Regions from separate parts of the Enterococcus sp. S86.2 genome, predicted to be linked through region 2. Evidence: a T-box and tRNA genes for the amino acid it is inferred to sense, from the RefSeq annotation. Region 2 holds a T-box; the other holds one or more tRNA genes.

Region 1 (15,034 bases), 600 kb from region 2:
TTTATCACACATCACAATGCATTAGATATGGACTTGTATTTGCGTATCGCATTGGAATTACACTTAAAACGTTTGATCGTTGGTGGAATGGAAAAAGTTTATGAAATCGGTCGTGTCTTCCGTAATGAAGGGATTGATACAACCCATAACCCTGAATTTACTATGATTGAAGTGTACACGGCCTACACCGATTATCGTGACGTAATGGATTTAACAGAAGGTATCATTCGGAATGCTGCACAAAAAGTTTTAGGTACAGGTAAACTTACTTATGACGGTAAAGCAGTTGACTTAGACACTGAGTTCAAACGCGTCCATATGTTAGATGCTATTAAAGAACAAACCGGTGTTGATTTCTGGCAAAAAATGTCTTTAGAAGATGCACGTGCTTTAGCTAAAGAACACAATGTTGAAATTACAGATGCTATGGAAGTTGGACATATCATTAATGAATTCTTTGAAACGTTTGTAGAAGATACCTTGATTCAACCTACTTTCATTTATGGCCATCCAGTAGAAGTTTCACCATTAGCGAAGAAAAATCCAGAAGACGGCCGCTTTACAGATCGGTTTGAATTGTTCATCGTTGGCCGTGAGTTTGCGAATGCTTTTACTGAATTAAATGATCCAATCGACCAACGCGCTCGCTTTGAAGATCAAGAAAAACAACGTGAAGCTGGTGATGATGAAGCTCATGGCGTTGACGAAGACTTCCTAGAAGCTTTGGAATATGGTATGCCGCCAACCGGTGGTTTAGGTATCGGGATTGATCGTTTAGTTATGCTTTTAACAGACGCACAATCAATTCGTGACGTATTATTATTCCCAACAATGCGCTAGAATTTCTAAGAGTTCTTGAAAACCAGTTTCAAATTGGTTTTCAAGAACTCTTTTTTTATGATTTACCAGCGAAAAACAAGTGAATAATAAAACTGAAAAAGCTTTATTCACGAATGATTATGATGTAGCAACTTTATATTAATCGGGTATACAAAAAAACAAAAAAATATAGATAAAATCGTTGACCTGATACGATTTAGTTGGTATATTATTACTTGTCCGTTAGCGACTTGGCTATTTTCAAAAATCACAAGAAAAAAGTTTTGAAAAAAACAAAAAAACTTGTTGACAGCAAGCTAACTACTTGCTAAACTAACGGAGTTGCTTGATGAGCGGCGAACTTCTGAAATATCATTTCAAAAAGTTTTTAAAACTTTTTGAAAAAACAGTTGACAGGAATTAAGTCAGCTGATAAGATATAAGAGTTGCTGAAACATTTCAAAAAGCAACCAATTGCAAGTTAGATAAATACATTTAACTTCGCAAGTAGACCTTTGAAAACTGAACAAAGCAAGCAAACGAACCAATGTGTAGGGCGCTTCTTTTATAGAAGCAAACAACATGCAAGCAATAGCTAGCAAAGTTAATTTTTATTTGAGCTTAACAGTCTATGACTGTTCAAACACTTTTTATGAGAGTTTGATCCTGGCTCAGGACGAACGCTGGCGGCGTGCCTAATACATGCAAGTCGAACGCTTCTTTTTCCACCGGAGCTTGCTCCACCGGAAAAAGAGGAGTGGCGAACGGGTGAGTAACACGTGGGTAACCTACCCTCAAGCGGGGGATAACACTTGGAAACAGGTGCTAATACCGCATAACAATACCAAACACATGTTTAGTATTTGAAAGGCGCTTTTGCGTCACTTGAGGATGGACCCGCGGTGCATTAGCTAGTTGGTGAGGTAACGGCTCACCAAGGCCACGATGCATAGCCGACCTGAGAGGGTGATCGGCCACACTGGGACTGAGACACGGCCCAGACTCCTACGGGAGGCAGCAGTAGGGAATCTTCGGCAATGGACGAAAGTCTGACCGAGCAACGCCGCGTGAGTGAAGAAGGTTTTCGGATCGTAAAACTCTGTTGTTAGAGAAGAACAAGGATGAGAGTAAAATGTTCATCCCTTGACGGTATCTAACCAGAAAGCCACGGCTAACTACGTGCCAGCAGCCGCGGTAATACGTAGGTGGCAAGCGTTGTCCGGATTTATTGGGCGTAAAGCGAGCGCAGGCGGTTTCTTAAGTCTGATGTGAAAGCCCCCGGCTCAACCGGGGAGGGTCATTGGAAACTGGGAGACTTGAGTGCAGAAGAGGAGAGTGGAATTCCATGTGTAGCGGTGAAATGCGTAGATATATGGAGGAACACCAGTGGCGAAGGCGGCTCTCTGGTCTGTAACTGACGCTGAGGCTCGAAAGCGTGGGGAGCAAACAGGATTAGATACCCTGGTAGTCCACGCCGTAAACGATGAGTGCTAAGTGTTGGAGGGTTTCCGCCCTTCAGTGCTGCAGCAAACGCATTAAGCACTCCGCCTGGGGAGTACGACCGCAAGGTTGAAACTCAAAGGAATTGACGGGGGCCCGCACAAGCGGTGGAGCATGTGGTTTAATTCGAAGCAACGCGAAGAACCTTACCAGGTCTTGACATCCTTTGACCACTCTAGAGATAGAGCTTCCCCTTCGGGGGCAAAGTGACAGGTGGTGCATGGTTGTCGTCAGCTCGTGTCGTGAGATGTTGGGTTAAGTCCCGCAACGAGCGCAACCCTTATTGTTAGTTGCCATCATTTAGTTGGGCACTCTAGCGAGACTGCCGGTGACAAACCGGAGGAAGGTGGGGATGACGTCAAATCATCATGCCCCTTATGACCTGGGCTACACACGTGCTACAATGGGAAGTACAACGAGTTGCGAAGTCGCGAGGCTAAGCTAATCTCTTAAAGCTTCTCTCAGTTCGGATTGTAGGCTGCAACTCGCCTACATGAAGCCGGAATCGCTAGTAATCGCGGATCAGCACGCCGCGGTGAATACGTTCCCGGGCCTTGTACACACCGCCCGTCACACCACGAGAGTTTGTAACACCCGAAGTCGGTGAGGTAACCTTTATGGAGCCAGCCGCCTAAGGTGGGATAGATGATTGGGGTGAAGTCGTAACAAGGTAGCCGTATCGGAAGGTGCGGCTGGATCACCTCCTTTCTAAGGAATATTACGGAAACTACACAGTTTGTAACTTGTCTTTGTTCAGTTTTGAGGGGTTTACTCTCAATTTAAAAGCACTATGGGGCCTTAGCTCAGCTGGGAGAGCGCCTGCTTTGCACGCAGGAGGTCAGCGGTTCGATCCCGCTAGGCTCCATTGACAACATTGGTTGTCATGATTTTGTTCATTGAAAACTGGATACTTGAAGAAAAAATCAAAACAAACCGAGAACACCGCGTTGAATGAGTTTTTTAATAAGTTCAATTGCTTATTTTCTTGAGTAAGCTTCTATCGCTAGAAGAACTGCTCAAAACCAGACCGTAAGGTCTTATAAGGTTAAGTGAATAAGGGCGCACGGTGGATGCCTTGGCACTAGGAGCCGATGAAGGACGGGACTAACACCGATATGCTTTGGGGAGCTGTAAGTAAGCTATGATCCAGAGATTTCCGAATGGGGGAACCCAACATCTTTTATAGGATGTTACGTATACGTGAATACATAGCGTATACGAGGTAGACGCAGAGAACTGAAACATCTAAGTACCTGCAGGAAGAGAAAGAAAAATCGATTCCCCAAGTAGCGGCGAGCGAAAAGGGAACAGCCCAAACCAAGATGCTTGCATCTTGGGGTTGTAGGACTCCAATATGGTAGTTCTTTCAGATAGTCGAATGACTTGGAAAAGTCAGTCAAAGAGGGTAAAAACCCCGTAGGCGAAATTTGGAAGGCACCTAGGAGGATCCTGAGTACGGCGGAACACGAGGAATTCCGTCGGAATCCGGGAGGACCATCTCCCAAGGCTAAATACTCCCTAGTGACCGATAGTGAACCAGTACCGTGAGGGAAAGGTGAAAAGCACCCCGGAAGGGGAGTGAAATAGATCCTGAAACCGTGTGCCTACAACAAGTTAGAGCCCGTTAATGGGTGATAGCGTGCCTTTTGTAGAATGAACCGGCGAGTTACGATTGCATGCGAGGTTAAGTTGAAGAGACGGAGCCGCAGCGAAAGCGAGTCTGAATAGGGCGAATGAGTATGTAGTCGTAGACCCGAAACCATGTGATCTACCCATGTCCAGGTTGAAGGTGCGGTAAAACGCACTGGAGGACCGAACCCACGTACGTTGAAAAGTGCGGGGATGAGGTGTGGGTAGCGGAGAAATTCCAAACGAACTTGGAGATAGCTGGTTCTCTCCGAAATAGCTTTAGGGCTAGCGTCGAAGTTAAGAATGATGGAGGTAGAGCACTGTTTGGACTAGGGGCCCATCTCGGGTTACCGAATTCAGATAAACTCCGAATGCCATTCATTTATATTCGGCAGTCAGACTGTGAGTGATAAGATCCATAGTCGAAAGGGAAACAGCCCAGACCACCAGCTAAGGTCCCAAAATGTATGTTAAGTGGAAAAGGATGTGGGGTTGCACAGACAACTAGGATGTTGGCTCAGAAGCAGCCACCATTTAAAGAGTGCGTAATAGCTCACTAGTCGAGTGACCCTGCGCCGAAAATGTACCGGGGCTAAACATACTACCGAAGCTGTGGAGTACACCGAAGGTGTATTGGTAGGAGAGCGTTCTAAGGGCGTTGAAGGTAGATCGTGAGGACTGCTGGAGCGCTTAGAAGTGAGAATGCCGGTATGAGTAGCGAAAGACAGGTGAGAATCCTGTCCACCGAATGACTAAGGTTTCCTGGGGAAGGCTCGTCCGCCCAGGGTTAGTCGGGACCTAAGCCGAGGCCGATAGGCGTAGGCGATGGACAACAGGTTGATATTCCTGTACCCGTTGTATTTGTTTGAGCAATGGAGGGACGCAGGAGGCTAAGAAGTGCAGACTGATGGATATGTCTGTTCAAGCAGTAAGTCTTGAGATGAGTCAAATGCTTATTTCTATAAGGACAAGCTGTGATGAGGAGGGAAATAATAGTACCGAAGCTTCTGATGTCACACTGCCGAGAAAAGCTTCTAGTGAGAAGACAACGGCCCGTACCGCAAACCGACACAGGTAGTCGAGGAGAGAATCCTAAGGTGAGCGAGAGAACTCTCGTTAAGGAACTCGGCAAAATGACCCCGTAACTTCGGGAGAAGGGGTGCTGACCGCAAGGTCAGCCGCAGTGAATAGGCCCAAGCGACTGTTTATCAAAAACACAGGTCTCTGCAAAATCGAAAGATGAAGTATAGGGGCTGACGCCTGCCCGGTGCTGGAAGGTTAAGAGGAGTGCTTAGCGTAAGCGAAGGTACGAATTGAAGCCCCAGTAAACGGCGGCCGTAACTATAACGGTCCTAAGGTAGCGAAATTCCTTGTCGGGTAAGTTCCGACCCGCACGAAAGGCGTAACGATTTGGGCACTGTCTCAACGAGAGACTCGGTGAAATTTTAGTACCTGTGAAGATGCAGGTTACCCGCGACAGGACGGAAAGACCCCATGGAGCTTTACTGTAGTTTGATATTGAGTGTCTGTACCACATGTACAGGATAGGTAGGAGCCGTAGAGATCGGGACGCTAGTTTCGAAGGAGGCAATGGTGGGATACTACCCTTGTGTTATGGCCACTCTAACCCGCACCACTAATCGTGGTGGGAGACAGTGTCAGATGGGCAGTTTGACTGGGGCGGTCGCCTCCTAAAAGGTAACGGAGGCGCCCAAAGGTTCCCTCAGAATGGTTGGAAATCATTCGCAGAGTGTAAAGGCAGAAGGGAGCTTGACTGCGAGACTTACAAGTCGAGCAGGGACGAAAGTCGGGCTTAGTGATCCGGTGGTTCCGCATGGAAGGGCCATCGCTCAACGGATAAAAGCTACCCTGGGGATAACAGGCTTATCTCCCCCAAGAGTCCACATCGACGGGGAGGTTTGGCACCTCGATGTCGGCTCGTCGCATCCTGGGGCTGTAGTCGGTCCCAAGGGTTGGGCTGTTCGCCCATTAAAGCGGCACGCGAGCTGGGTTCAGAACGTCGTGAGACAGTTCGGTCCCTATCCGTCGCGGGCGTTGGAAATTTGAGAGGAGCTGTCCTTAGTACGAGAGGACCGGGATGGACTTACCGCTGGTGTACCAGTTGTCTCGCCAGAGGCATCGCTGGGTAGCTATGTAGGGAAGGGATAAACGCTGAAAGCATCTAAGTGTGAAGCCCACCTCAAGATGAGATTTCCCATTTCTTAAAGAAAGTAAGATCCCTGAGAGAAGATCAGGTAGATAGGTCAGGAGTGGAAGTACAGTGATGTATGGAGCGGACTGATACTAATCGATCGAGGGCTTAACCAAAGTAAAAGAAAACTCGGAAGAGTTTTGAAAAACTTCAAGATCCAGTTTTGAGTGAATGAAATTCACTTAATTAAATAGTGTGGTGGCGATAGCGAGAAGGATACACCTGTAACCATGCCGAACACAGAAGTTAAGCTTCTTAGCGCCGATTGTAGTGAAGGGTTTCCCTTTGTGAGAGTAGGACGTCGCCACGCGAACTTATGGGGGTTTAGCTCAGCTGGGAGAGCATCTGCCTTACAAGCAGAGGGTCAGCGGTTCGAACCCGTTAACCCCCATATGAGCCGTTAGCTCAGTTGGTAGAGCATCTGACTTTTAATCAGAGGGTCACAGGTTCGAGCCCTGTACGGCTCATAAGAAATATGCGGGTGTGGCGGAATTGGCAGACGCACCAGATTTAGGATCTGGCGCCTTACGGCGTGGGGGTTCAAGTCCCTTCACCCGCATAAAAGGCCGGCTTAGCTCAGTTGGTAGAGCATCTGATTTGTAATCAGAGGGTCGAGGGTTCAAGTCCTTTAGCCGGCATCAAAACCATGCGGAAATAGCTCAGTGGTAGAGCACCACCTTGCCAAGGTGGGGGTCGCGGGTTCGAACCCCGTTTTCCGCTTTACTTTAAAAAGTAAAAAAGCCGGGGTGGCGGAACTGGCAGACGCACAGGACTTAAAATCCTGCGGTGAGTGATCACCGTACCGGTTCGATTCCGGTCCTCGGCATTAGAAAGATGCGCCCATAGCTCAACTGGATAGAGTGTTTGACTACGGATCAAAAGGTTAGGGGTTCGACTCCTCTTGGGCGCGTAGTAATAATTTAACGGGAAGTAGCTCAGCTTGGTAGAGCACTTGGTTTGGGACCAAGGGGTCGCAGGTTCGAATCCTGTCTTCCCGATTTAAAAGAAATAAGGGGCCTTAGCTCAGCTGGGAGAGCGCCTGCTTTGCACGCAGGAGGTCAGCGGTTCGATCCCGCTAGGCTCCATATCATTTTAATAGTAATAATAAAGTGATTATTCGCGGTGTAGCTCAGCTGGCTAGAGCGTCCGGTTCATACCCGGGAGGTCGGGGGTTCGATCCCCTCCGCCGCGATTTTTTAGAGCCTGGACCTTTAGCTCAGTTGGTTAGAGCAGACGGCTCATAACCGTCCGGTCGTAGGTTCGAGTCCTACAAGGTCCATCCGTGGCATTGTAGATTTGATTTTTTTGGAGGATTACCCAAGTCCGGCTGAAGGGAACGGTCTTGAAAACCGTCAGGCGGGTAAAACCGTGCAAGGGTTCGAATCCCTTATCCTCCTTTGCTACAATTCTATATTTATGTAGAGAGTTAGTAAAACTTATATTATCGCGGGATGGAGCAGTCTGGTAGCTCGTCGGGCTCATAACCCGAAGGTCGTAGGTTCAAATCCTGCTCCCGCAATTTTAAAAACTAAATCCTGGTCCCGTAGTGTAGTGGTTATCACGCCTGCCTGTCACGCAGGAGATCGCGGGTTCGAGTCCCGTCGGGACCGCCATGCGGGTGTAGTTTAGTGGTAAAACCACAGCCTTCCAAGCTGTTGTCGCGAGTTCGATTCTCGTCACCCGCTTTTAGTTTTTAAATATGGGCCTATAGCTCAGCTGGTTAGAGCGCACGCCTGATAAGCGTGAGGTCGATGGTTCGAGTCCATTTAGGCCCATTACAAAATCAAAACATTTTTGGTTTTTGGGGAAGTACTCAAGTGGCTGAAGAGGCGCCCCTGCTAAGGGTGTAGGTCGGGAAACCGGCGCGAGGGTTCAAATCCCTCCTTCTCCGTTCTAGCTGGCCCGTTGGTCAAGTGGTTAAGACACCGCCCTTTCACGGCGGTAACACGGGTTCGAATCCCGTACGGGTCATTTTTTTTTTTTTTTTGGAGGATTACCCAAGTCCGGCTGAAGGGAACGGTCTTGAAAACCGTCAGGCGGGTAAAACCGTGCAAGGGTTCGAATCCCTTATCCTCCTTTGCTACAATTCTATATTTATGTAGAGAGTTAGTAAAACTTATATTATCGCGGGATGGAGCAGTCTGGTAGCTCGTCGGGCTCATAACCCGAAGGTCGTAGGTTCAAATCCTGCTCCCGCAATTATAAAACTAAACCCTGGTCCCGTAGTGTAGTGGTTATCACGCCTGCCTGTCACGCAGGAGATCGCGGGTTCGAGTCCCGTCGGGACCGTTTTGGCTCGGTAGCTCAGTTGGTAGAGCAATGGATTGAAGCTCCATGTGTCGGCAGTTCGATTCTGTCCCGCGCCATCTCTTTTTTAATGTATTTCATTGAAAAAGTTGTTTAGTTTTATATGGGCCTATAGCTCAGCTGGTTAGAGCGCACGCCTGATAAGCGTGAGGTCGATGGTTCGAGTCCATTTAGGCCCATTAATGATTGGTCCGTTGGTCAAGCGGTTAAGACACCGCCCTTTCACGGCGGTAACACGGGTTCGAATCCCGTACGGATCATGAGAAGATACGTCGTGTATCTTCTTTTTTTTGTTTTATTAGGAAATATAATAAAATAAGCGAGCTTTATCTGATTAAATCTGCTATACTACAAACGTTGCAAGTTCCCGAGAGGATTCGCACTGCGAAGATGCCTTGTAACCGAATATTATTAGGGGGAATCATCATGACAGAAAGACATTTATTTACTTCAGAATCTGTTTCTGAAGGACATCCAGATAAGGTGGCTGATCAAATCAGTGATGCAATCTTGGATGCAATTTTAGCGAAGGATCCAACTGCTCGTGTAGCATGTGAAACTTCAGTAACAACGGGTTTAGTTTTAGTGTTTGGTGAAATTTCGACATCGGCTTATGTAGATATTCAAAAAATCGTTCGAAATACGATTAAAGATATCGGTTATACACGCGCTAAATTTGGCTTTGATGGGGATACAGTTGCTGTTTTAGTAGCAATTGATGAACAATCACCTGATATTGCACAAGGCGTAGATGCCGCTTTGGAAAGTCGCGATAATAAAGATGCGATGATTGATGAGATTGGAGCAGGCGACCAAGGTTTAATGTTTGGTTTTGCTTGTGATGAAACACCAGAATTAATGCCATTGCCAATTTCTTTAAGTCATAAATTAGTTCGTCGTTTAGCAGAGCTACGTAAAAATGGTGAACTTAAATATTTACGTCCTGATGCAAAGTCGCAAGTGACGGTAGAATATGATGAAGCTGGTAAAGCTAAACGAATCGATACAGTCGTAATTAGCACACAGCACGATGATGCTGCTGACAACGCGACAATCCGTAAAGATGTGATTAAAAAAGTTATTGAACCAGTTATCCCAAGTGAATTATTAGATGAAGATACAAAATACTTTATCAATCCTACGGGACGCTTTGTAATTGGTGGGCCACAAGGAGATGCCGGGTTAACAGGTCGTAAAATTATTGTAGATACTTACGGGGGATATGCCCGTCATGGTGGCGGTGCTTTTTCTGGTAAAGATGCTACTAAAGTTGACCGTTCGGCTAGTTATGCTGCTCGTTATATTGCAAAAAATATTGTGGCGGCTAAACTTGCTAGCAAAGTTGAAGTACAATTGGCTTACGCAATCGGTGTAGCACAACCTGTTTCGATTTCAATTAATACTTTTGGAACTGGTACTGTCAGTGATGAAAAATTAATTGAAGCAATTCGTGAAAACTTTGATTTACGTCCAGCTGGCATTATTGAGATGTTGGACTTGCGTCGTCCGATTTATCGTCAGACAGCAGCTTATGGCCATTTTGGTCGGACTGATGTTGATTTACCATGGGAACACACGGATAAAGTAGACGCATTGCTAGCTAGTGTGAACGCATAATACTGATTGTTTACTTGATTTTTTTGGCCGCTATTGCTTAGGTGATAGCGGCTTTTCTTTGAGGAAAATAGCTTTTAAAAAAGAGATACGAAAATTTAAATGCAATTTTTTGCCAGTTGTTGTAAAAAGAGAGTTTAAGTTTAGTTGAGGAGGTTAAAAATGAAAAAAGAAACAAATGTTACGCTAGTTACGGTTGCTGTTTTTGTGGCAACATTTATGACAGCGGTGGAAGGAACAATCGTAACGACGGCTATGCCAACAATCGTCGGCTCATTACACGGCATTGAAATTATGAACTGGGTCTTTTCAATCTATTTATTAACCAATGCCATGTTAACACCGATTTATGGGAAATTAGCTGATAAAATCGGTCGTAAACCAATTTTCATTTTAGGAACCGTACTATTTATTATTGGTTCGGCGCTTTGTGGTCTATCTAATACGATGCTGACGTTGATTATTTCCAGAGCCATTCAAGGAATGGGAGCTGGCGCGATGATGCCAGTAGCATTGACGATTATTGGTGATTTGTATGATAAAGAAAAACGTGCGAAGGTGCTGGGGTTAAACAGTACTGCCTGGGGAATTGCCTCGGTAGTCGGTCCATTAGCTGGTGGCATTATCGTAGATACCATCGGTTGGCACTGGATTTTCTTTATTAATGTACCAATTGGAATTATTTTGATTATTTTAATTTGGCTTTATTTGGTAGAAGAAAAAGTAAGGCATCAGCAAAAGAAGATGGATATTTTTGGTAGTCTATCTTTAATGGGTCTGTTATTAGCACTATTGTTAGCTTTCCAGTTTTTAGGTGATGAAGGTTTATCTGTTAAAGTTATTGTTTTAGCAATTGTAGCAGTTGCAGCAGGGATTTTGTTTGTTTATGCAGAAAAGCGCGCAGAAGATCCCGTTATCTCGTTACACTTATTCACACAGCCTTTATTTGTGGTGGTGAACTTAGTAGCAGCGCTAGCTAGTGGCTTTTTAATTGGGGTAGATGTTTATATTCCGATGTGGATGCAAGGTGTGCTGGGACTTTCGGCTGGAATTGGCGGACTTGTTTTGGCACCATTGTCGTTATTGTGGTTAGTGGGTTCGTTTTTGGCAGGACGTTGGATGGCAACGATTGCGGTTAAACGGGTGTTGCTTCGAGGAATAATCATAACGCTTTTTGGGGCGGTTTGTTTGGTCGTGGTGCCCCAACACACAAATTGGCTTTGGTTTTTTGCTATCTCAACCATTCTCGGTATTGGTTTGGGGGCGGTGACGGTGACCTGTACGGTTAGTGCGCAAAGTAGCGTTTTGCCGGAACAGATGGGGGTAGCCACTTCTTTTAATACGTTAGCGCGGACGATTGGCCAAACGATTATGGTCTCTGTTTTTGGTATCTTATTAAATGGGATTACTGCAGCTAAGTTGCAAAGTGTGACAGTGGCAAATAAAAATGATGTCATGAATCAATTGGTAAATCCTCAGACAGCAAAACTTTTGGCATCGGGTTTACGGGAAACATTGCGGGGGATTCTTTTTGCTAGTTTACATGGTGTCTATTTGGCGGGGGCTATTTTAATTGTTGCGGCTTTGGTTTTGACCCTATTTTTGAAAAAGTCTGATACAATGGAATGAAGAAGAATTTTAGCGGGGCGTTTGTCTGCCAGATAAGAGGATGTAATTTTATTAAATTGCTTTAGAAATTTATCCCAAGCCTCTCCAAGGACAGCCAGGCGTTATCATTTTGGAAAACGAGACATTGAAAAGTCGAGGTGGCAAAAGTTGGCATTTATACAAGCAAATATTTATTCAAATGTTTTAAATTTAGACGTAGGATTGAATTTAATCTTACCGCAAAGTAGCGCACGGTTAACGCGAGACAAAAAAGACGATGTGCCGGTTTTATATCTGTTACACGGTATGGGCGGGAATGAGACAGCGTGGATGCGCCGCAGCAGTATCGAACGCTATGTACGGGAAAGTGAGATCGCAGTGGTGATGCCTACGACGGAACTAGGATTTTATACAGATACCCGTTATGACATGCAGTATTGGACTTTTATTTCAGAAGAATTACCAGATATTTTACATGAATTATTTCCACAACTAACAACCAAGAAAGAAAAAACATTTGCGGCCGGTCTTTCAATGGGAGGCTATGGTGCGATTAAATTAGGGTTGCGTTGTCCGGATAAATTTGCCGCTGTTGCTAGCCTTTCTGGTGCTTTAGCTTTGGCTAGCGATCCTGAAGTGTTATTACAATCAGGTAGCCAAGCCTATTGGGAAGGCGTTTTTGGTCCCGTTGAAAAAATGAAGGGCTCTGAAAACGATCCGATTCACCTTTTAACTACAGTAGCACCAGAAGTAGCACCTAAACTATTTGTTTGCTGCGGGACAGAGGACTTTTTGTATCAAAGTAACCAATACTTTGTTCAAAAAGCGCAAGCAGCTGGTTTTTTCATTACCTATGAAGAAGGACCAGGAGCGCATACGTGGGATTTTTGGGATGAATGGATTCAAAAAGTTTTGCAATGGTTACCTGTTGAGATTTAACTAGTAAAAAGCTGTTTGTTTTATAAAGGAGAACAACATGTATACCAAGACAGATATCAGAACCAAAATTGCCACAGATCGTTTTGATGTACGGTCAAGCGGCATTTTAATTCAAAAAGGCCATATTTTAGTTTCAACAGAGGACGATGGGACACAAACCTTACCAGGTGGAGCAGTAAAAACGGGGGAATCTTCCCAAGCAGCTGTTATTCGTGAGTTGAAAGAAGAAAGTGGTTTAGACGTAAAAACAAAAGATCTCATGGCAGTCATTGAAAACTTTTTTGTCTATGAAGGCGATGATTATCATCAAGTGCTTTTTTTATATCACTTGCAAACTGTTACGGATAGTCAAACATTGCCAGTTATCAGTGGTATAGAAAAGACTATTACACTTTCTTGGCTAGATTTGGCCTCTAAAAAATTGGATTTACGACCACCTGTTTTAAATGAAGTGGTGAAAAATCTTTTGGCAAACCAAGCTACTTCATTTCAGCATTTGATTTATCATGACTAAAATTACCTTTTAATTAAAAAACACGCGGATTTGGATGATTGTGCTCTTTATGAGAACCATCCAAATCCGCGTGTTTTTATTCGAGCTAGTGTTCACTATTACTTGGCTTCAATGCAAAATAATAATGGTGGCTGATTTTTTTGATTGATAAATTGATAGGCTAAGACGTTGTATTGTTTTTGTGGCAAATCACTGCAATAGGCTTGAATTGTTTCTAATTCTTCTCTACCACCAGGATGACCGTAATAACAGACAATGATAATACGTCCTTTTGGCTGTAAATGGGCTAAAAGCGCATCTAATGATTTTTTTGTTGTCTGAGGTAAAGTGATAATCTGTTTATCACTTTGTGGCAAATAGCCCAGATTAAAAATAGCGGCTTTAATTTTTTCACCTTGCAAGTAATCGGCAACATTCTCGTGACCGGTTAAATGTAAATTGACAGCCACTCCCTCAGGATGGGCAGCTAATTTTTCTTTTGTGGCTAAAAGGGCAGCCTTTTGAATATCAAAAGCATCAACTCTGCCACCTACGCCTACTAATTTAGCTAAAAAAAGCGTGTCGTGACCATTGCCCATAGTGGCGTCGACGACATGATCACCAATAGTTACAACTTCACTTAAAAGTTCGTGGCTATAATGCATGGCCGTTTTAAGCATGAATTTTTGCCTCCAGCAAGACATTTTTACTTCCTTGATACGTATTGCGCCGACGCATTTCTTCGTCAATGGCATTTAAGACTTCCCATTTTTTTAAACTCCACATCGGCCCAATCAAAGAATCCCACGGGGCATCGCCGGTTAAGCGGTGGATAATCACCTCAGGAGGAATTAATTCCAATTGATCACAAATAACCGTGACATAGCTTTTGCGGCCCATCAGTTGCAAGCGGCCTTCATGGTAATCTCGTAACATGCGGGTGTTGCGCATCAGATGCAATAAATGTAATTTAATACCTTGAATATCACTGTCTAGTAAGGTGCGCCGAACATTTTCCACCATCATTTCCGGTGTTTCCCCAGGTAAGCCATTAATTAAATGTGTACAGACATTTATGTTGTGTTTGCGCAAGCGAGCCACAGCGTCCACATAAGTTGGATAATCGTGAGCGCGATTAATAATTTTACTTGTTTGTTCATAAGTCGTCTGTAAACCTAATTCAACCCATAGATACAAACGTTCGTTTAGTTCAGCTAAATATTCTACCACGTCTTCAGGCAAGCAATCTGGGCGAGTCCCCACAGAAAGTCCGACTACCCCGGGTAAATTAACCACTTGTTCAAAACGCTCTTTAATGACCGCTAAAGGGGCATGGGTATTCGTAAAATTTTGAAAATAAACAATATATTGGTCGACATGGGGCCATTTTTGGTGCATCATATCAATTTCTTTATGAAACTGAAGGGGTAGGGGATCTTCTGGTGCAACGATCATGTCTCCAGAGCCAGAAACACTGCAAAAAGTGCAGCCGCCTCGCGCAACGGTACCATCGCGATTCGGACAATCAAAACCACCATCGACAGGTACTTTGAAAATTTTACCACCAAATTCTTGACGTAAAGCATAATTCCATGAATGATAACGTTTGTTGGTATCTTCACTATATAAAAAAGTCATTTGCTATTCCCTCATTATTTCTGTTGGTTTTTAAAACGCCAGACAAAGCGTTTTTCGCTAAAGTAAGGATATGTTAGGCAGAGCCAGCCCAGAGCAAGACTATAGCCACCAATAATATCACTTGGAAAATGAACACCGAGATAAATACGGCTAGTACCAATAAGAACAATTAAAATGCCAAGCAGAATTTGTAGTCCGAGTAAAATTTGCTTGTTTTTCAGTAAACCTGGCAAAATGAAAATCAAAGTACCATATAAAATCATGCTGGCACAAGC
Region 2 (15,034 bases):
GCTCTTGCATCAGATTAATGCGGCGCATAACGATATCTTTGTCTAATTTCATATTCGGAATGCCATACATCAATAAACCACCAAAACGATCACTACGTTCATAAATCGTTACATTATGTCCCAATTGGTTTAAACGCCAAGCCGCCGCTAACCCAGCCGGACCACTGCCAACAATGGCAACCTTAAATTTTGTACGTGTAACAAAGAGACCACTTTCTTTTACCCAGCCTTCTTCAAAGGCTTTATCAATAATAAAACGTTCATTATCATGAATCGTTACACCATCACCATTTAATGATTCTGTGCACCCTTTTTCACATGGAGCTGGACAAACGCGACCGGTCATTTCCGGTAGTGGATTAGTTTTGGCAAGACGTTCAAAAGCTGCCTTAAATCGCCCTTGGTAAAGGAGATCATTCCACTCTGGAATTAAGTTATCATTGGGACAACCAGAGGCAACTTTTTGTGTACCGTAAAATGTTCCTGAATGACAAAAAGGAATACCGCAATTCATACAGCGGGCTGCTTGCTCTGTTCTTTGTTTCTCAGCAAGCGGTTCTTGCAGTTCATACCAGTCGGCAGTTCGCTCTGATACGGGGCGAAAAGGATTATCTTGACGTTGATATTTTAAAAAGCCAAATGGATCTGCCAAATTAGCCACGCTCCTTTCCTGCAACTGAAATTGTTACTTCTTTTTTTGTGCCGATTACTTTTTCAAAAGCGGCATGTAGCAATTTATCGCCTGCCAGTCCTTGTGCTTGAAATTCTTTTAAGGCATCGTTGACAGCGTGAAATTCCTTTGGATAAACTTTAATGAAATCTGTTTTTGCTGTTTCCCAATTTGCTAAAATTTCGGCTGCTTTTGGTGAAGCAGTATATTCAAAATGATTTTCAATCAATTCTTTTAAGATATGGTCTTGTTCGTCAACTGGATACAGCTCTACCATTTCCATATTGCAGCAAGCAGGAAAACTCTTATCTGAATCGTAAATGTAAGCTAAGCCACCTGACATACCCGCAGCAAAGTTACGACCAGTTTTTCCTAGAATAACTGCAATACCACCAGTCATATACTCACAGCCATTATCACCTACACCTTCAACCACTACTTTGGCACCGCTATTGCGGACACAAAAACGTTCGCCCGCTAAACCACGGAAATAAGCTTCTCCTTTATTAGCGCCAAAACACGCAACGTTTCCAACAATTGGTGAATTTTTTGTATCATATGCTGCTTTTTGGGGAGGAACAATAATCAAGCGTCCACCACTTAATCCTTTTGCTACGTAGTCGTTAGCTTCTCCGATTAATTTTAACTCCATCCCTTGGGTTGTAAAGGCACCAAAACTTTGACCCGCAATTCCTTCGTACTCGTATTTCAATAAACCTGGCGTTAAGGCGTAATTGCCAAAACGTTCAGCAATCCAGCCTCCCATGCGCGCGCCCACAGAGCGTTTCACATTGTTGATATTTTCTTTTACTGTTACGGTTTGTTTGGCTTCAATTGCCGCTTTAGCATAATCATCTAGCAATGGCCATTGCCGTTTTTCCAAGAAAGGATCACTTACTTTTCGTTCAATACCGGCAGTTGTAGCTAACATTTTAGAAAAATCAAGGGATTTTGCTTTACCTTTTGCTACATAACGCGGTTTAATCACTTCGGTGTGACCAATCATTTCATCAATCGTTTTAAAACCTAATTGCGCCATAATCTCCCTTAAATCTTCGGCTAAGAACATCATTGCATTTATCACGTGTTCAGGTTTGCCCGCAAAGAATTGTCGGAGGGCAGGATTTTGGGTGGCGACACCGACAGGACAGGTATTTAAACTACATACCCGCATCATGACACAGCCAACTGCCACTAATGCTAAAGAAGCAAAACTGTATTCTTCCGCTCCTAATAAGGCGGCAACGGCAATGTCTTTTCCTGTCATAAGTTTGCCATCAGTTTCTAAAATAACCCGTTGGCGCAACTGATTTAGCGCCAATGTTTGATGGGCTTCAGTTAAACCCATTTCCCAAGGCAGACCAGCATCTCGCACTGAGTTTCTAGGAGATGCGCCGGTTCCGCCATCATAGCCAGAGATTACCACAACATCTGCTCCAGCCTTTACCACTCCGGTTGCAATAGTACCCACACCAGTCGAAGAGACCAGCTTAACATTGATTTTGGCGTAAGGATTAATCGCTTTTAAGTCATAAATTAATTGCGCCAAATCTTCAATGGAATAAATATCGTGGTGCGGTGGTGGTGAAATGAGCCTAACCCCTGGAGTAGAACCGCGAATTTCTGCAACCCAAGGAAAAACTTTATTGCCTGGCAATTGTCCGCCTTCGCCGGGTTTAGCCCCTTGTGCCACTTTAATCTGTAATTCTTCAGCGCTCATTAAGTATTCGGCATTCACACCAAAACGGCCAGAGGCGACTTGTTTAATTTTACTATTAAAGTTTCGTCCATCTGGCAGTGGTTTGAAACGATCGCGATGTTCGCCACCTTCACCGCTATTAGATTTCGCACCAATAGCGTTCATAGCTTCTGCTAAACATTTATGGGCTTCTTCACTTAAAGAACCATAGGACATAGCACCAACTTTAAATCGCTTCACGATATCAGCAGCTGGTTCCACTTCAGCCAAGTCTACTGACGGTCGGACATTTTTAAACTCCCACATCGAACGCAAAGTCGCAGGTGTTGCTAATGCTTCTTCATTCATAGCTTTGGCGTATTCTTGATAGAGTTCATAACGCCCACTACGAACTGCTTTTTGGAAATTATAAATCGTTTTGGGATTAAACAAGTGATGTTCGCCATCAGCTTTGTACTGATAACTACCACCAGAAGATAAATAATCATTGGCATTAGCACCAAAAGCTTGTTGATAACAAGCATAATATTCTGCTTCAATTTGGGCCAAACTTAAGCCACCAATCCGGCTAGCCGTACCAGTAAAATATTGTTCTACTACTGTACTGGAAATTCCTACTGCTTCAAATAACTGTGCCCCGTGATAGCCTGCGACAGTGGAAATACCCATCCGCGACATCACTTTAATGAGACCTTTTTCACAAGCCTTGCGAAAATTTTCCACTTTATCACTTAAATTATAAGCTAGTAAAGAAGCATAGGCTAAATAAGGATGTACACCACTAGCACCATAACCGACTAACATGCCACAGTGATGTACTTCACAAACCTCAGCAGTATCAGCCACAATTGAAGCCAGTGATCCTTTTCCACGAGAAACTAAATAGTTATGCAACCCAGAAACTGCTAATAAAATTGGGATTGCCATTTCCCCTTTTTGGCGATTGCGATCACTTAAAACGATAATCGTTCCGCCATTATCGATTTTTGTTTCCGCTTCTTTAAAGACATGTTCTAAAGCTTGCTGCAAACTGTTGGGATCATCTTCATTTACTGGATACAAAATAGATTGAACCACGGTTTTTTGTTGATCTTGATCGACCGTTAATAACTTTTCAAAGTCTGCTGTACTTAAAATTGGACTGTCAATTTTTACTTTACTACAATTTTCAGCCTGATCTTTGCGAATATCGCTATCTCTACCGAGGAAAAGTTCTGTCCCAATTACCATTTTTTCACGAATAGCATCAATAGGCGGATTGGTCACTTGGGCAAATTGTTGTTTGAAGTATGTGAATAAAGATTGTGGTTTTTCACTTAAAACTGCTAGCGGTGAGTCAAATCCCATCGAAATAACAGGTTCTTCTCCATTTTCAGCCATTGGTACAATGACGGTACGTAAAATTTCGTCAGTATACCCATTGAGTTGCCACAATTGTCGGATTTCTTTTTCTGACAAGGGGTTGCTTTTTTTCTTTGGTGTTTTTATTTCGTTTAAATTGATTCGCTTTTCTTTTAGCCATGTTTCATAAGGCTTAGCCGTAGCATATTTTTGACGAATTTCTTCGTTACGATAAATTTTTCCTTGTTTTGTATCGACTAAAAACAGATTAGCCGGTCCTAAAACACCTTTTTCAAGTACATCTTCTGGGGCTAAATCGACTACCCCGGATTCTGAAGCAACCACAATTAACCCATCTTTTGTAATGGAGTAACGAGAAGGCCGTAATCCATTTCGATCTAAAGCTGCCCCAACAATTTCACCATCGGTAAAACATAATGCAGCCGGTCCATCCCAAGGCGCCATAAAGCTCGCATTGTATTCATTAAAGGCTTGTAGTTCCTTGGTTAAATTGGCTTCTTTTGACCAGGCTTCTGGTACCATCATCATTAATGCATGGGGAATATCGCGGCCGTTACGATACAAATATTCTAAACAGTTCTCTAGTTTTGCCGAATCTGAATTGTCTTTGTTGTAGACTTCAATTTTATGGCTATGCATCCAATTTTCTGCACCTCGAAGTGTGTTGATTTCCCCATTGTGGGCCAAAAAACGAAAAGGCTGTGCGCGGTCCCAACTTGGAAATGTGTTGGTAGAAAAACGAGAATGAGTCAAGGCAATGCTCGTCTCCATTGACGCATCTTTTAAATCTGGGTAAAAAAGGCCTACTTGGTAAGCATGTAACATCCCTTTATAAACAATTGTTTTGGCAGACAAACTACAAATGACCAGCTCATCTGGATTGTATGATTTTTCAATTTTCCGGCGCAAACGAAATAGTTGGTCTTCAAAAGCGCGGCCGCTTTTCACATCCATCGGTTTTTCAATAAATAATTGTAAAAAATTCGGCATAACAGCTTGAGCGCCAGGGCCACATTCATAAAAGTTAAAGGGTACATCCCGCGCCCACAAAACATCATACCCCGCTTGTAAAATGTCCTGTATTAAAACATTAGTCATTTGTTCTTTTTGTATTTTATCCTTAGGTAAAAATAACATTGCTACTGCGTACTCGCCTTTTTTAGGCAATGTTACTCCAGCTTCTTGGGCTTTTTTTTGAAAGAAACGATCTGGTAAAGCCATTAAAATGCCTGCACCATCACCAGTGTCTGGTTCAGCACCAGTCCCACCACGGTGATTCATTCGCTCTAACATCGTTAAGGCATGTTCAACTAATTGGTGAGAGGGCTTGCCATCTTTTTGTGCGATAAAGCCCATCCCACACGCATCTTTTTCAAACTTGGGGTCGTACATCAAGTTTTTTTCTGCAATTTTTTCCACGCAAGCACCTACTTTTTTTATTTTCTGAAAATTCTAATTTTTACTAGTTTACATTGTTTTTCACAACACTGCAATTACTTTCAAAAATTTTCATCGTTTTTTTTTAGAAACGTTCGTAAAATATAACATCCGCTTAAAAAAACAGAGACGAAATAAGGACTTGAAATGTAAGACATTCCAGGTCCTTATTTATAACATGAAAAGCCGGGATTGGCGACTTTAAATTTTTATTCGATTCCTTCAGCTACTTCATTAGGGTAATTTTCTTTGACGATTTGTGTACAGTGGTGACATAAGGTTGGTAAGGCACTATCACTGCCGACTTCTTTTCTAACTTGACGGCAACGATCACAGACATGACCATCTGCTTTTTCAACTAAAATCGCAACGTCTTCAAATTTCATAGCATTTTCTGGAACAAGGCTACCAACTTGTTCAACTTTAAAGTAATCTTCTGCGACAATTAGTAATTGCGCCAAATTGCTATCGACTGCAGTTAAAAGGGCAGCAACTTGTTCATTGGGATAAATCGTTACTTTTGCTTCTAGTGGTTTACCAATTAATTTTTCATTTCGGGCTTGCTCTAAAGCTTTTAATACACTATCTCTAAAGTCTAAAAAGGCACTCCACAGATCAAGTAATTCATCTTGGTTGGCAAATTCTTTATAGCCGGGCATTTCTGCTAATTGAACGTAATCTTCTTCTTCTGGTAAGTAAGACCAGATCTCTTCAGCTGTGTGCGGGATGATTGGTGTCAAAAGTTTTGTCAAAGCAACGACTGCTTGATAAAAGACTGTCTGCATCGCGCGACGCGCATGGTCATTTTCAGCTTCAATATAGACGACATCTTTGGCAAAGTCTAAATAGAAAGAAGATAAGTCTACTGTTAAGAAATTCATCACGGTACGATAGATGTGTAAGAAATTATATTTTTCATAGCCATCTTCTAAGATTGTCTTTATAACTTGGTTTAACCGTACTGTCATATATTTATCAACCGAGCGTAATTCTTCAAAAGGCACAGCGTCAGCTTTTGGATCAAAGTCATTTGTATTAGCTAACAAGAAGCGCATCGTGTTACGGATTTTACGGTAAACTTCTGAAACTTGATTCAAAATATCCATTGAGACCCGTACATCAGCTTCATAATCCACACTTGCTACCCACAGGCGTAAAATATCTGCGCCCATTTGATTGATAACTTTTTCAGGAGCGATGGTATTGCCTAAAGATTTACTCATCTTCCGACCTTCGCCATCTAACGTGAAGCCCTGTGATAAGACGGCTTTATAAGGTGCTACGCCATTGATGGCAACACTGGTAGTGATACTTGAGTTAAACCAGCCACGGTATTGGTCAGAGCCTTCCAAATACATATCCGCAGGAAAGCTTAATTCGGGCCGTTGACGTAAGACTGCTTCATGGGATGAACCTGAGTCAAACCAAACATCCATAATATCATTTTCTTTCGTAAATTCTCCGTTTGGTGAACCAGGATGTGTAAAGCCTGCAGGTAATAATTCCTTGGCTTCTTTTTCAAACCAGATATTTGAACCATGAGCGGCAAATAATTCAGCAACATGTTCAATTGTTTCCGGTGTGATGATTGCTTCCCCATTTTCCGCATAAAAAATTGGCAATGGTACACCCCACGCTCGTTGACGGGAAATCACCCAATCACCACGGTCGCGAATCATGTTGTAAAGACGTGTTTTTCCCCAAGGAATAATCCAATCCACTTTTTCGATTTCAGTTAAAATATCGCTTCTAAATTTATCAATTGAAGCAAACCATTGTGGTGTTGCGCGATAAATAACTGGTTTTTTTGTTCGCCAGTCATGAGGATAGCTATGGGTAAAGAAGTCTAGTTTTAATAATGCACCTTTATCATCTAATAACTTGGTAACTTCTGGGTTTGCTTTGTCGTAAAACATCCCTTCAAAACCAGGTGCTTCAGCCGTAAACATACCACGATTATCAACTGGTGATAAAACTTCTAGTCCATATTTTTTACCAACGATGTAGTCATCTTCACCATGTCCTGGAGCAGTGTGAACTAAACCAGTTCCGGCATCTAGCGTAACATGATCTCCACACATTACAAGTGAGGTCCGATCGTAAAATGGATGTTTTGCCGTCATATATTCCATTGCTGTACCTGGAAATTCCTGTAAAACTTTGACATTTTCCCAACCAATTTGATCTTTAACGGTATCTAATAGGTCTTTGGCAACGACATATTTTTTTCCATCGGCTTCAATTTGTACGTAAGTATAGGTTGGATTAACAGAAATACCAAGATTTGCTGGTAAGGTCCAAGGGGTTGTTGTCCAAATTACAAATGAAGTGTCCGTATCTAGCAAATCTTTGCCATCTACTACTTTAAAGGCAACATAAATTGATGGTGATTTCACATCTTTATATTCAATTTCGGCTTCAGCTAAAGAAGATTCACTTGATGGTGACCAGTAAATTGGTTTTAAACCTTTATAGATATAGCCTTTTTCTGCCATTTTACCAAAAACGCGAATTTCGGCTGCTTCATAGGCTGGGTCTAAGGTAACATAGGGGTTATCCCAATCACCAGCAACACCTAGTCGTTTGAAGTCATTACGTTGTTTATCAACTTGTGATATCGCATATTCCCGACATTTTTCCCGGTACTCTGCCATTGTCATTTCTTTACGTTTAATCCCTTTATTGGTTAGAACTTGTTCGATTGGTAAACCATGTGTATCCCAACCAGGAACATATGGCGCCCGAAAACCAGACATTGATTTGAAGCGGACGATAATATCTTTACTAATTTTATTTAATGAATGACCAATATGAATATTCCCATTGGCATATGGCGGACCGTCGTGTAAAACAAAAGAAGGTTTACCTTCGTTTAATTTTTGGCGTTGCCCATACAAGTCAGCTTCTTCCCAATTTTTTTGCCATTCTTTTTCCCGGTTTGGCAAATTGCCTCGCATTGGAAAACCGGTTTTACCTAGATGTAATGTTTCTTTCATCTTCATGAATATCCGCTCCTGTCCTTTATTTTTACAGTTAGCAACTGTGAAAAAGTGTATAAAAAAACGCTCATCCCCAAAAAGGGACGAACGTTGTCGTGGTACCACCCAAATTTGTACAAAACTGTACTTCTTTGTGATTGTTAACGTGAATCACACGTCAATGTTTACTTCATTCAACATTAAAACCAATAGAGGATCTTTTTTTTAGTAGGGTTCATCGGTCTTTCACTGTCACCGACTCGCTTTAGAAATGCTAAAAACTTTTCTGTTCTATTTTTGGTCTTTTTCTTCAATTTTATTTAATAATTCTTTGGCATCGTCTAATGTGTTGACCGCAGGAATTTCTTGACTTGGTGTAATGATTTTTTCACTAGCTTCTACGATATCGACTTGATTTTCAGTCATATCACTGTTTGAGTTTACTTCATCTGGATTTTCTTTGTCAAGTTCTTTTTCCATTAGTTGTTGGAAAGCTTCGTGGCCATCTTGAACGTAGCTTGCAAATGGCTTCAAAATTTCATCCCATTCTGGACTTTTCACTTGTTCTAATTGAGATTGCAACATTAATGTTAAGTTTTGGTGGAAAACGCGTGTTTTGGTTTTCAAATCATTGGTTTCTGTTGCAAGTTGACGCGCACTTTCGCTAGCATCATTTAAAATTTCTTTAGCTTTTTGTTCTGCAGCGGTGGTTAATTCATGGGCGTGTTTTTCAGCACTTGAAACTAACTCATCGGCACGATTTTGCGCTGAGGTAACAATTACTTCAGATTCTTTGCTGGCACTCGTTTTTACTTTATCAGCAGTATCTTGGGCTACAATGATAGACTGGTTTAAGGCGTCTTTTAATTCATTGAAATATTCCAGTTTTTCTTCTGCATGTTTTAAAGCTTTTTCCATTTCACGATTCTTTTGAAGTAATTCTTCATAATCACGACCAACTAAATCCAAGAAGTCGTCTACTTCATCTTGATTATATCCCCGCATTTTTACTGCGAAGGTCTTATTATTAATGTCTAATGGAGTTAATGCCATTTTTTCTACCACCTTTACTTATTTTCTTAAAACACCTAATGTTAAGCGTATTTTATCTTTTTTGGTTTTACCTTCAATTCCTTGCAGCTGAATACGACCAAAGCCTCGTACTGAAATAATGTCTAGTAAATCTAACATAAAATCTGGTCGCAGCGTTTCTGTCCAGTTGACTTTGATTTTCCCGCTTTCCACCAATTGTTTGGCCCGTTGGCGGGAAATGTTGAAAACAGTAGAGATTACTGTGTCTAAACGTAAAGAAGAAACCGTGGTTTTTTCTTCTTCCCAACTGTCTTTGGGTTTTAAAATCTCTGTATAACGCACTTCTTCTAGGCGAGTTGTTACATTACCGACTTTAGTAAGTTGTAAGGCAACAAAACTAGCAACTTCTTTTGCAATGAAGATTTGCCAGGCTGTACCATCACTAATAATATCACCGAAATATTCCCGCTTAATTCCAGTACCCATTAAAGTACCTAATAATTTACCGTGACTTAAATTGGCAAATTTAACAGGATAGTGCACTTGATAAACGGCAATATCAAATTCGTCTAAAGAGGGTTCGTAATAATCCGGATAAATTAATAAACGCCGTCTTTCAGCTTGTTCATAACCGCCATAAAACATAAATTTCAATTCTGTTTCCTGACGAATCAACGTTTGCGCGATATACGCTTGACGCGGATCTAAAAAGTCGGTTAAATACGGTGCATATTGCATTTGCACTTGTTCAATCCAATCGGTTACAGCGTCAATAAAAGGGCGTTCATCAGCCCGAAAATGTTGATAGACATTTACGTTCATTGACTCCCACCCCTCATTTCTTAATACATAATATTGACTAATATAGTCGTTAGGCCTTGGCTGGCCAAATTTAACACGATAATTGCAACAGCAATCGTTAAGTCAATCGGCCCAATTGTTAAATTAAGACGATCGAATAAACTTAAATATGGTTCACAAATTTTCCGCAAAAAGCGACCAATCGCTGATTGATAACCGCCTGGAAACCAAGACAGTAAAGCATAAATCATTAGTAAAACCGAATATAAATAAACGGCATCTCTAAATAAACTCAATAACCTAAAAATGGCAATTGCCTCCTCAATTTAAATCGTATAAATCCGTTTCAGTTGGAAAAGTTCCTTGACCGTCAATTTCAACATCATAGGGCGTACATAAGAAAATTTCGTCCCCCACGCGTTTAATGTCGCCATCTTGAGCATAGACTGTTCCGGTTAGAAAATCTACGATTCGTCTTGCTTGATCTTCTTCAACTGATTGAAAATTAACTAAGACTGCTTCTCCATTTAAAATATGTTGGGCAATCTTTTTTACTTCATGGTAATTACGCGGCTCTAAAATCGTAATTTTTCCAGCCGTATTTTTACTTGTATTTACCGGCTGTTGCCGTTTAGGCGTTACAGGTGTCTTCATATTTTGCCGTAACGAAACAACTTTTTTATCTGATTTGGGTGTTTCATAGACAGGTTCATGATTTGTTACAGGATTTGATTTTTCAACCGGAAGTTCTTCAACAACTGCTTCTTCATAACCATTGACCGCAGGGGCCACTTCATATTCTTCATAGCTATCTTCTGATAGACCGAAAAAATCTGCCGCTTTACTAAAGATCGACATGATAACTCCTCCTTTTAGGCATCTTTGACTAAAGCCGTACCGACACGAATAAATGTTGCCCCTTCATAAATAGCTGCTGGAAAGTCATTACTCATTCCCATACTTAATTCATGACAGGGAGCATAGACTAAATTGGCTGCTTCAATTTCTTGTTGCAGCTGCCGTAGCTTTCCAAATATAGCGCGTTGTTCTTCTACCTTAGCTCCAAATGGTGCCATTGTCATCAGACCTACGACTTGGATTTTATCATAAGCACAAAGAGCAGCAATAAATTCAGGAAGTTCTGCCGGTGTGACGCCATGTTTTGACGCTTCACCAGAAACGTTAACTTCTACGAAGCATTTAATTACATGCTCCGCTCTTTTTTGAATTTCAGCCGCCAAGCTTAAGTTATCTAAAGCATGGAAATAGTCTATTTTATTTATAATTAATTTTACCTTTCTCCGCTGTAAATTGCCAATAAAATGCCAGCAAATCGTGTTAATATCGGCTAATTCTTGTTTTTTTTCTAAGAAAACATCTGTCCGGTTTTCTGCTAGATCCAAAACATTTTGCGCAATTAACTGGCGCATTACCTGGCTGGAGACAGTTTTCGTCACGGCAACCAACCGGACACTTTTTTCATCACGACCAACAAGAGCACATGACTCCTGTATCTCTTGTCGGACCTCCCGCAAGTTCTCAGCAATCATGTGCTCTTACCTCCAAAGCTTTAATTAACGTTTGCGACGGAAGAATGGTGGTGTACTTAATTCGTCATCATCACCAGATTTTACATCGTCACGATTAAATGTATCGAATTCTTTCTTTTCGATATTTTCAAATTGTGTATCATCAACTTTAGGACGCACTGTTTGCTCCTTGCGAATATCCCAATCACCAAAAGCATTATCATCTTCAGGTTGTGTTGGTTTTGCTTGTTCCATATCTAAAACCGGTTTTTGTGGGATGCTGTGGATTTGATTTTGTCTTGAAGTGCGGCCTTTATTTTCTTTTTTTGTTGGATCAATTCCTGTTGCAATTACTGTTACGCGAATCTCATCACCTAATTCTTCATTAATTGAAGTACCTAAGATAATGTTTACATCGCCAGTTGCAGCATTTGCAACAATATCAGAAGCATCTTGTGCTTCAAATAAAGTCATATCCAAGCCGCCTGTGATATTTAATAAGACTTGTTCAGCACCATCGATTGAAGTTTCTAACAATGGCGAAGAAATAGCTTTTTTCGTCGCTTCGATTACGCGATCTTCACCAGAGGCAACCCCGATCCCCATTAAAGCAGTACCTTGGTTTTCCATAACTGTTTTCACATCAGCAAAGTCCAAGTTCACGTAACCCGGAGCTGTAATCAAATCAGAAATGCCTTGTACACCTTGGCGTAAAACATTATCAGCTTCACGGAAAGCTTCTAACATTGGCGTTTTCTTATCAACAACTTCTAATAGACGGTTGTTTGAAATAATTAATAATGTATCCACATTTTCTTTTAATTGTGCGATACCTTCAGCTGCAAAGCGGCCGCGTTTTGGTCCTTCAAAAGTAAAAGGACGTGTCACAACACCTACAGTTAATGCGCCAAGTTCTTTGGCGATTTTTGCTACGATTGGAGCAGCACCAGTACCAGTACCGCCACCCATACCAGCGGTGATGAAGATCATGTCTGCACCATCTAAGGCTTCGCGAATTGATTCTTCACTTTCTTCAGCGGCTTTTTGGCCAACTTCAGGTTGTGAACCAGCACCAAGACCACGTGTATATTTAGGACCTAATTGAATAACTGTTTCTGCTTTTGAATTTTTTAAGGCTTGCACATCCGTATTAGCTGCGATGAACTCTACACCTTTAACGTTTTCTTCGATCATTCGGTTGACTGCGTTGCCACCGCCACCGCCGACGCCGATAACTTTAATGACTGCGCCGTCATTTACGGTATTGTCAATTGAAAATTCCATAATGTTTATTCCTCCTGCTTGGGTTTAGTCGAAAATATTCGAAAAGAAATCTTTTACTTTATCTTTAACGCTTTCGCCAGTAGATTCATTTGTTTCTTCATAAGTATCTTCTTGGCCGTCATATTCATCATAGGCTTGCTCTTGTGTAACAGGAACTGGTGCTTCATGGCTTGTTGCAGGTTGTGTTTTTTCCCCTGTTACAGCCGTTTTAGCTAATTGATAAACTTCACTTAAGTTAGCAGAATAGTCTACGATTGAAATCACATTAGTAAAGACTGGGTTACGTAATCCCATGTGATTTGGCACGTACAATTTCACATTTGTGCCAAAAATTTCTTGGGCTAAGTCTACCACACCAGGTAAGCTTGCAGCGCCGCCTGTTAAAACGACACCTCCTGGTAAACTTAACGCATCAATTTCGTCTAGTACTTCTTTAGACTTGTTGAAGATTTGTTCCATCCGCGCTTCAATAATTTCTGCTAAATAGCGTTCATCAATTTTAACCGGTTCAGATTTACCAATGACATCTACTGGAAACTCTTCGCTAGCAGAAGTACGCTCTGGATAAGCATCCCCATAATTGATTTTTAGTGCTTCAGCGTTGTTAAATGAAGTATTTAAAACAGTTGAAATATCTTTTGTAACATATTCCCCGCCTTCTTGGTTAACGTGGGTGAATTTCAATTGTTTATCATGCATAACTGAAGTTGTCGTTTGACCGCCACCAATATCAATCACAGTCGTACCAAAATCTTTTTCACCATCAGATAAAATAGACTCTGTTAAAGCAAGTGGTGTAATCACCATTTCATTTAAATGAAGTCCTGCTTTTTCAACACATTTACGAATGTTGTGTAAAATTGTTTTAGGGCCGGTGAAAACAACGCCGAACATTTCTAGACGTACACCAATCATCCCCCGTGGATCTTTAATACCTTCAAAGCCATCCACAGTAAATTCTTGCGGCAAAATCGTAATGATTTGTCTTTCAGGAGGAACTGAACGTACTAAAGCAGCTGAAGCAACATTACGTACATCTTCATCTGTAATTTCTTTTGATTCGCTGTTAACAGCAATCATTCCTTGACAGTTTTCTACTTCTAATAAGTTTGCTGGAACACCAACGCTCACACTGCGAATTTGGATACCTGCTTTTTCTTCTGCTTGCTTGACGGCCCGTTGAATTGCTTGAACCGACTTTTCAATATCGACAATAATCCCTCTGTTAATACCTTCAGATTTGGCGTTGCCTACACCAATGATATTCATTTGGTTTTCGACATACTCTGCAACGACAACTTTGACTGAAGTCGTTCCAATGTCAAGGCCGACATACATTCCCGTTTTTGCCATGAATGGGATTCCCTCCTACTAAATTTCCATATAGATCGAACAGTAAAGGTTCGTTTTTATCTATCAGTTTAATATTTTGTTCACTGCTAACAATAATACCACAAAAATCGACTTTTTAGAAATACGTTATGAAAAATATTTGAAATTTTTATTGGCCTATTTGACTGTTATTATTTGTTTCACTTTGGCTTTCATTTTCTGCTGTATTTTCATTAGTTTCATTTTGATTGGTAGTATCATTTGCGGTTGTTGTTTCATTGGTTTTTGTAGTAGCTTTTTTTTCTTCTTTGGGATAAGGATAAGTGAAAATCCCCACTTCCATATCCACTACCCCTTTGCCTTTTAATTCTTTAGCAACTTGAGGATAGTATTTTAATTGTTCTGCTAAATTCGAGATATTAATAATCACCGTATTGCCATCATTCATTAATAGATTTAGCAATTCTTGATTAGCGCTAGTTGGCGTGTATTTAATTTGTGACACGCTAGAACGTAATTCTTGCGAAAGTTTTTGATATTGCGTTAAAACAGCTAGAATTCGTTTTTGCGATTTAAAATCTTCTAAAATTGGTAAGTTTTTAGCTGGTTCTTTGACTGTCTCTGCTAAAACTTTCCCATTTTCAATGACAGGGGCATAACTGTCGCCTTTTTCTAAAATAGCCACTTCTTGATATTCGGTAATCGCTAGTTTAAATTCGTTGAAATGTTCAATTGAGATTGCCACATTTTTAACACGTGGTAGTGCTTTTTTTATCTTCTCTTCATTACTACTACGCTGAAAATATTGCGACCACAGGCCTTGACTCAGTTTAAAGTCTGCCGCTTTTGTCACAGCAGCCTTTGAGACGGCATCATTTTTCACCACATGAAGTGCGGATAATTTACTTAA

The links. A T-box is a leader RNA that pairs with one kind of tRNA and senses whether it is charged. The one in region 2 lies ahead of ileS (isoleucine--tRNA ligase), so its partner is inferred to be a tRNA-Ile.
Region 1: it encodes a tRNA-Ile, which carries the amino acid that the T-box ahead of ileS (isoleucine--tRNA ligase) is inferred to sense. The anticodon was not compared.

The regions. Positions count from the first base shown of each region.
Region 1 covers NZ_CM206813.1:352,469-367,502, forward strand. Annotated here, with positions in the region: gene lysS (lysine--tRNA ligase) at 1-840, shown strand, start outside; rRNA gene AC6R0T_RS01475 (16S ribosomal RNA) at 1,468-3,027, shown strand; tRNA gene AC6R0T_RS01480 (tRNA-Ala) at 3,112-3,184, shown strand; rRNA gene AC6R0T_RS01485 (23S ribosomal RNA) at 3,363-6,276, shown strand; rRNA gene rrf (5S ribosomal RNA) at 6,355-6,470, shown strand; tRNA gene AC6R0T_RS01495 (tRNA-Val) at 6,479-6,551, shown strand; tRNA gene AC6R0T_RS01500 (tRNA-Lys) at 6,555-6,627, shown strand; tRNA gene AC6R0T_RS01505 (tRNA-Leu) at 6,638-6,719, shown strand; tRNA gene AC6R0T_RS01510 (tRNA-Thr) at 6,726-6,798, shown strand; tRNA gene AC6R0T_RS01515 (tRNA-Gly) at 6,809-6,880, shown strand; tRNA gene AC6R0T_RS01520 (tRNA-Leu) at 6,901-6,986, shown strand; tRNA gene AC6R0T_RS01525 (tRNA-Arg) at 6,997-7,070, shown strand; tRNA gene AC6R0T_RS01530 (tRNA-Pro) at 7,085-7,158, shown strand; tRNA gene AC6R0T_RS01535 (tRNA-Ala) at 7,173-7,245, shown strand; tRNA gene AC6R0T_RS01540 (tRNA-Met) at 7,279-7,352, shown strand; tRNA gene AC6R0T_RS01545 (tRNA-Ile) at 7,366-7,439, shown strand; tRNA gene AC6R0T_RS01550 (tRNA-Ser) at 7,468-7,557, shown strand; tRNA gene AC6R0T_RS01555 (tRNA-Met) at 7,606-7,679, shown strand; tRNA gene AC6R0T_RS01560 (tRNA-Asp) at 7,698-7,773, shown strand; tRNA gene AC6R0T_RS01565 (tRNA-Gly) at 7,775-7,845, shown strand; tRNA gene AC6R0T_RS01570 (tRNA-Ile) at 7,862-7,935, shown strand; tRNA gene AC6R0T_RS01575 (tRNA-Ser) at 7,964-8,051, shown strand; tRNA gene AC6R0T_RS01580 (tRNA-Glu) at 8,060-8,131, shown strand; tRNA gene AC6R0T_RS01585 (tRNA-Ser) at 8,148-8,237, shown strand; tRNA gene AC6R0T_RS01590 (tRNA-Met) at 8,286-8,359, shown strand; tRNA gene AC6R0T_RS01595 (tRNA-Asp) at 8,377-8,449, shown strand; tRNA gene AC6R0T_RS01600 (tRNA-Phe) at 8,454-8,526, shown strand; tRNA gene AC6R0T_RS01605 (tRNA-Ile) at 8,573-8,646, shown strand; tRNA gene AC6R0T_RS01610 (tRNA-Glu) at 8,656-8,727, shown strand; SMK box riboswitch at 8,820-8,896, shown strand; gene metK (methionine adenosyltransferase) at 8,894-10,084, shown strand; gene AC6R0T_RS01620 (MDR family MFS transporter) at 10,244-11,710, shown strand; gene AC6R0T_RS01625 (alpha/beta hydrolase) at 11,858-12,628, shown strand; gene AC6R0T_RS01630 (NUDIX hydrolase) at 12,666-13,142, shown strand; gene mnmM (tRNA 5-(aminomethyl)-2-thiouridylate-methyltransferase MnmM) at 13,241-13,801, opposite strand; gene mnmL (tRNA modification radical SAM protein MnmL/YtqA) at 13,794-14,759, opposite strand; gene AC6R0T_RS01645 (phosphatase PAP2 family protein) at 14,774-15,034, opposite strand, start outside.
Region 2 covers NZ_CM206813.1:951,832-966,865, reverse strand. Annotated here, with positions in the region: gene gltD (glutamate synthase subunit beta) at 1-652, opposite strand, end outside; gene gltB (glutamate synthase large subunit) at 654-5,123, opposite strand; gene ileS (isoleucine--tRNA ligase) at 5,378-8,170, opposite strand; T-box leader at 8,244-8,454, opposite strand; gene AC6R0T_RS04395 (DivIVA domain-containing protein) at 8,438-9,199, opposite strand; gene AC6R0T_RS04390 (YlmH family RNA-binding protein) at 9,218-10,000, opposite strand; gene AC6R0T_RS04385 (YggT family protein) at 10,021-10,230, opposite strand; gene AC6R0T_RS04380 (cell division protein SepF) at 10,301-10,837, opposite strand; gene AC6R0T_RS04375 (YggS family pyridoxal phosphate-dependent enzyme) at 10,852-11,529, opposite strand; gene ftsZ (cell division protein FtsZ) at 11,554-12,792, opposite strand; gene ftsA (cell division protein FtsA) at 12,817-14,145, opposite strand; gene AC6R0T_RS04360 (cell division protein FtsQ/DivIB) at 14,294-15,034, opposite strand, start outside.